Regions from separate parts of the Pseudoalteromonas ardens genome, predicted to be linked through region 1. Evidence: predicted binding sites of a transcription regulator. Region 1 holds the regulator's gene; the other holds the start of a gene.
The links. The regulator NrdR, encoded in region 1, represses ribonucleotide reductase genes. The targets are predictions, from matches to a motif close to AAACACNANATNTNGTGTTT.
Positions count from the first base shown of each region.

Region 2: nrdA (class 1a ribonucleoside-diphosphate reductase subunit alpha) is a predicted target of NrdR. The motif match lies at 1,230-1,249, and genes of this name have one in related genera.

Region 1 covers NZ_JASJUV010000002.1:1,282,946-1,286,362, forward strand. The annotation lists gene QNM19_RS10680 (riboflavin synthase) at 1-526, opposite strand, end outside; gene ribD (bifunctional diaminohydroxyphosphoribosylaminopyrimidine deaminase/5-amino-6-(5-phosphoribosylamino)uracil reductase RibD) at 533-1,651, opposite strand; gene nrdR (transcriptional regulator NrdR) at 1,648-2,100, opposite strand; gene glyA (serine hydroxymethyltransferase) at 2,267-3,417, opposite strand, start outside.
Region 2 covers NZ_JASJUV010000002.1:325,707-329,123, forward strand. The annotation lists gene ubiG (bifunctional 2-polyprenyl-6-hydroxyphenol methylase/3-demethylubiquinol 3-O-methyltransferase UbiG) at 1-304, shown strand, start outside; gene QNM19_RS06470 (HAD family hydrolase) at 301-948, shown strand; gene nrdA (class 1a ribonucleoside-diphosphate reductase subunit alpha) at 1,315-3,417, shown strand, end outside.

The DNA.
Region 1 (3,417 bases):
CCACCTTAAAGTCGACAATGGTAGTTTCCTGTGCGGTGTGTGGCACTATCGTCAACTTGAATTTGTCACCATCCAGGTCATTTACCGTCAGGCTTATGCCATCAATGGCCACGGAGCCTTTATAGGGTATGTACTTCATTAATTGTGCTGGCGCTTTGAGCCAATAATCTGTAGCGCGTGCATTGGGCTGCACGGCGACGACCTCAGCAATGCCGTCGACGTGACCAGATACCAAGTGGCCACCAAGACGAGAGATCGGTTGCAAGGCTTTTTCCAGATTCACTTTTTGTCCAACCCGATATTCACCGAAACGGGTTAACTTCAGCGTTTCATTTGAGACGTCGGCACGAAAGCCGTCAGCAAACTTCTCAACAACGGTCAGACACACCCCATTGGTGGCAATACTGTCGCCCAGTTGCACATCATCCATATCCAGATTTGTGCTGGTAACTCGGACGCTGAGGTCACCTTGTTTAAGCGTTAGCTCTGTCAATGTGCCCGTTGCTTCAATGATGCCTGTAAACATAATGTCTTACTTACCTTGTTGTTTGTTTGCCGTGATGCGAATATCCGTCCCAATCGACACGACCTCAGCAATATGTAGTTCAGTGATCTCGCTCATCGACGCCAGCGGCGCGCTGTTGAACAAGTCTTTGCCATCGGTGCCAATAATTTTGGGTGCCAGATAAATCAGATACTCATCAATCAGGTTTTGCTGATGCATCGCACCTGCCAGTGTTGCACCGGCTTCCAGCCAGATCTGATTGATATTACGCTCAGCTAACATGCTCAGCGCTGCATGCAAATCAATTTTACCAGCATGGGTATTAATTTTAATTTGCTCTACGAAATGTGGCCAGTTGTGCTGATTATCAAGGTCTGAACGCAAAATAACGACTGGCGATGGAATTTTAAACAGCGCTAATTCCGGGTGCAGACGATTTTGCGAGTCAATAATCACCCGAACCGGTTGTCGCCATTGCTCAACAGGACGTTCGATGTCCGTAAGCTCCTGTGCGCGCACATTAAGCCGGGCATCGTCGACCAGCACAGTGTCCGCGCCAGTTAAAATTGCGCAGCTTTGTGCCCGACCAAGCTGAACATCTCGTCGTGCCGCTTCCCCGGTGATCCATTTACTTTCACCATTACCCAGTGCCGTTTTACCGTCCAGGCTTGCAGCCAATTTACAGACAACAAAAGGCAGGCCATGCTCCATGCGCTTTAAGAACCCCTTGTTCAGTGCTCGGGCTTGTTGCTCCAGCAAACCGGAGGCTGTGTCTATCCCGGCCTCATTGAGCATCGCCAATCCCCGCCCGGCCACTTCAGGGTTAGGATCGACCATAGCTGCAATGACTTTGCTTACACCCGCTTCGATCAGGCCTTTTGCACACGGAGGAGTACGGCCGTAATGGCTGCAGGGCTCAAGCGTCACATAGGCTGTTGCACCCCGAGCTCGCGCTTTCGCTTCACGCAGGGCGTGCACTTCTGCATGTGGCTCTCCGGCTCGCAAATGAAATCCTTCACCGACAATCTCACCATTATTAACGATCACGCAGCCTACATTTGGGTTGGGTGTTGTGGTAAAACGGCCTTGCTGAGCCAATTCAATGGCGCGTGCCATATAGGTATGATCGGCCTGTGTAAAACTCATTCATCCCCCAGTCGGGCAATTTCTTCGCCAAACTCTTTCACATCTTCAAAGCAGCGATACACCGACGCAAACCGCACGTAAGCGACTTTGTCGAGTTTTTTCAATGCTTCCATAATACACTCACCAACAAGCTGGCTGGGTACCTCTCGCTCGCCAGTCGCTCGTAACTGAGACTTGATTTGATGAACCACTTCTTCAATCTGCTCGGTGCTCACCGGACGCTTCTCCAGCGCGCGATGCAAACCATTTTGTAACTTGTCTTCGTTAAATGGCTCTCTGGAGCCATCTTGCTTGATGACCCTGGGCATAACCAGCTCTGCACCTTCAAAGGTGGTAAAACGCTCATGACACAAAATACACTCGCGTCGCCTGCGGACCTGATGGCCCGAGCCAACTAATCGTGAATCAATCACTTTGGTTTCTTTTGCCGTACAAAATGGACAGTGCATAAAAGCTCACTATGAAAAACAGACAAAAACCCAAACTGCTTCATTGATTTCAGATAGCACTTTGAGCCAATTGCTGCCAGTATATCAAGATAGTAGCATTTGATGCACATAAAAAAGGCCGCACTTAAGGCGGCCTTTTCTTATCGATTTCGATAATCTTTCAGCTTTACGCGTAAACAGGTAGCTTAGCGCAGATTGCTTTAACCTTTTCTTTTACCTGTGCCTGTACCGCATCATCTTCGATGTTATCAAGTACGTCACAGATCCAGCCTGCCAGCTCGCCCGCTTCAGCTTCTTTAAAGCCACGACGCGTGATAGCCGGTGAACCAATGCGCAGACCAGACGTCACAAACGGAGAACGAGGATCGTTTGGTACAGAGTTCTTGTTCACTGTGATATTAGCACGACCTAGCGCAGCGTCAGCATCTTTACCTGTGATGTCTTTGTCGATCAAATCAAGCAGGAACAGGTGGTTGTCTGTCTTACCAGAGACCACTTTATAACCACGCTCCTGAAGTACTGCGACCATCGCTTGTGCATTTTTAACCACTTGTGTCTGGTAGGCTTTGAACTCTTCTTGCAGCGCTTCTTTGAATGCAACTGCTTTAGCTGCGATCACGTGACATAAAGGACCACCCTGACCACCCGGGAAAACCGCGCTGTTCAGTTTTTTGTAGATATCCGCATCACCACATGCAGACAAGATCAAACCACCGCGAGGACCAGCCAGTGTTTTGTGTGTAGTCGTTGTCACAACGTGTGCGTGTGGAATTGGACTTGGGTAGATACCCGCAGCAACCAGACCCGCTACGTGTGCCATATCAACCAGCAGGTAAGCGCCTACTTTATCAGCAATCTCACGGAATTTAGCCCAGTCAACAATACCTGAGTAAGCAGAGAAACCGCCGATGATCATTTTTGGCTTGTGCTCTAATGCCAGCGCTTCAACCTGTGCGTAATCAATTTCGCCCGTTTCTTCATTCAGACCATATTGAATGGCATTGTAGGTTTTACCAGAAAAGTTCACGTGTGAACCATGCGTCAGGTGACCACCATGCGCCAGGCTCATACCCAGTACAGTGTCATGCGGCTGAAGCAGCGCCTGGAATACCGCAGCGTTAGCCTGAGAACCCGCGTGAGGCTGAACGTTTGCGTAATCACAACCAAACAATTCACAAGCACGGTCAATCGCCAGCTGCTCAACCACGTCAACGTGCTCACAGCCACCGTAGTAACGCTTACCCGGATAACCTTCAGCATATTTGTTAGTTAACTGCGACCCCTGAGCCTCTAGTACGCGTGGGCTACAGTAGTTTT
Region 2 (3,417 bases), 960 kb from region 1:
TATTGCAGCTGTTGCAAAAGCAGCAAAACCGGGCGCCGACGTGTTCTTCTCTACATTGAACAAGACTCACAAAGCATTTTTGCTTGCCGTTGTTGCGGCTGAGCGAGTGTTGAAGATGGTACCTCCGGGCACCCACGACCACAACAAGTTCATCCGCCCCTCTACCCTGATAGGCTGGGCCGAAGCTGAAGGCTTGAAAGTGCGCCGCGCTGCCGGTATCAATTATAACCCCTTCGGTAAAACCTTTACGCTGACTAATGACGTCAGTGTTAATTACCTCCTCCACTTTGAGAAACTCGCATGACACAGGCAGTAATATTTGATCTCGACGGCACCCTGCTCAATACCAGTGATGATTTGGGCGCCGCACTCAATCACGTTTTACAACAGCACGAAATGGCCGAGGTACCGCGTACGGTATACAGTCCGGCCATCTCCAATGGTGTAAAGGCGCTGCTGGAAGTCGGCTTTGGAGAACAGCTCAGCAAATTCGACTTTTCAGCTTTAAAGCAACAGCTGCTGGATTATTACGAACAACACATTGCTGTTCACTCTCGCTGCTTTGAAGGTATTGAAGCTTTGCTTCAAGCCTTACAGAGCAGGGAAATTAAAATTGCGATTATGACCAATAAGCCCACTTTTCTTACCCTACCCCTGCTGGCCCAGATCGGCCCGCTTAAGGGCATTGAGGTTGTGGTGTGCGGCGACACCCTGGAAGTTGCTAAACCACACCCTGAGCCACTCTTACTTGCCGCTAAACAATTGGGCGTAGATCCCACCAGGTGTACCTATATTGGAGATGCTGAACGCGACATTGCAGCGGCAAAAGCGGCAGGAATGCGATCAGCCGCCGCCTTGTGGGGCTTCATTCCATCCCTGGAAGAGGCACAAAGTTGGTCTGCGGATCTGAATCTTACTAACCCAGAATCACTCATTTCGTATATTTAGTGGCATTGATTAAAAAATGCCACTATATGTAGTGTTGTGAACTATATTGAGAACAATTTTGCACAGAAAAAAAACAGTCGTGCAGTTTGCAAAATTTTCTTAAAAAAAGAGAAAAATCGATTGTCGTGAGTTGATTTTTTTTTGCTTGCAGCCATGTTGGATAGCAGAAGGTTAGTGTTTGCTAACATAAAAATATTATCCCTATGTTATCCACAATCCATAGAAAGTTGCTCTATTGCAAAATAGCGATAACCCCACTATCTTGTGATCCTCTTTCTAGCGGACACCATATATAGTGGTGAAATGCTAAGCAATTATGAATATGCGATGACAATTACCGCATTCCGGGGGAATACAGGCGTAGCTATGAACCAACAATTATCTGTCAGTAAACGCAACGGCCGTAAAGAGCCGCTTGATTTAGATAAAATTCATCGAGTGATAAACTGGGCTGCTGAAGGCCTGAATAATGTGTCTGTTTCTCAGGTAGAGCTTAAATCTCACATTCAGTTTTATGATGGTATTCGCACCGAAGACATCCATGAAACCATCATTAAAGCCGCCGCTGATCTAATTTCGAAAGATACGCCAGACTATCAATATCTGGCAGCGCGCCTGGCAGTATTCCACTTGCGTAAAAAGGCTTACGGTCAGTTTGAGCCACCTCATTTGTACGATCATGTGACTAAGCTGGTTGAAGACAAGCGCTATGATGCAGGTTTATTGACTGATTATACTCGAGAAGAATATGAGCAGCTAAACGACTTCCTGGAGCATGATCGTGATATGTCGTTTAGTTACGCCGCCGTCAAACAGCTAGAAGGTAAGTACTTGGTGCAAAACCGGGTGACTGGCGAAATCTATGAGAGCGCTCAGTTCCTGTATATTCTGGTTGCAGCCAGCTTATTCTCAGATTATCCGAAAGAAACGCGACTTGATTATATCAAGCGTTTCTACGACGCGGTTTCACAGTTTAAGATTTCACTGCCAACGCCAATTATGTCGGGTGTACGTACACCGACTCGTCAGTTCAGCTCATGCGTACTAATTGAAACGGCAGACAGCCTTGATTCTATTAACGCAACATCGTCTGCTATCGTTAAGTACGTTAGCCAACGCGCCGGGATCGGTGTTAATGCAGGTCGGATCCGTGCTCTAGGTAGCCCTATCCGCAATGGTGAAGCATTCCACACAGGCTGTATTCCATTCTACAAGCACTTCCAGACAGCCGTGAAAAGCTGCTCTCAAGGGGGCGTTCGTGGTGGTGCTGCGACACTATTTTACCCTTTATGGCACCTGGAAGTGGAGAACCTGCTGGTTCTGAAGAACAACCGAGGTGTTGAGGAAAACCGTGTAAGACACCTCGACTACGGTGTTCAGTTCAATAAAACGATGTACGCTCGCTTAATCAAAGACGATTACATCACTTTGTTCAGCCCGTCAGATGTACCTGGTTTGTACGACGCGTTCTTCGAAGATCAAGAAAAGTTCGAACGTCTGTATGTACAGTATGAGCAGGATGAATCAATCCGTAAGAAGCGCATTAAAGCACTTGAGCTATTCTCTATGTTTGCTCAGGAACGCGCGAGTACTGGTCGTATTTATCTGCAAAACGTTGACCACTGTAATACACACAGCCCGTTTGACGCAAAAGTTGCCCCTATTCGCCAGTCTAACCTGTGCCTGGAAATTGCACTGCCAACCAAGCCGCTAAGTCATGTTAATGATGAAGAAGGCGAGATTGCATTGTGTACTCTGTCTGCGTTTAACCTCGGCGCTATTAGCAGCCTGGATGAACTGGAAGAGCTTGCTGAGCTGGCTGTTCGAGCTCTGGACAACTTGCTGGACTTCCAGGACTACCCTGTTCCAGCGGCAAAAAATGCCACTATGGGTCGTCGCACTTTGGGTATCGGTGTCATCAACTTTGCCTACTACCTGGCAAAAAATGGCGTTAAGTACTCAGATGGCAGCGCTAATGGCCTAACCCACAGAACATTCGAAGCCATTCAGTATTACCTGATGAAAGCATCTAACAAGTTGGCTCAGGAACGTGGTGCTTGTCCTAAATTTAATGAGACAACCTACGCAAAAGGCATTATGCCAATCGATACCTACAAAAAAGATGTAGACGGTATCTGTAACGAGCCTCTGCACCTGGACTGGGACGGATTACGTCAGGACGTAATGCAATATGGTATGCGTAACTCGACTTTGTCTGCGTTGATGCCATCTGAAACGTCTTCTCAGATCTCTAACGCAACGAATGGCATTGAGCCTCCACGCGGCCACATTAGCGTTAAGGCCAGTAAAGATGGTATCCTTAAGCAAGTAGTGCCTGAGTACGAGCGACTGAAGGACAACTACGAGCTATTATGGGATATCCCTTCAAACGATGGCTATTTAGGCCTGGTCGGTATTATGCAAAAGTTTGTTGACCAAACTATTTCGGCAAATACCAACTACGACCCG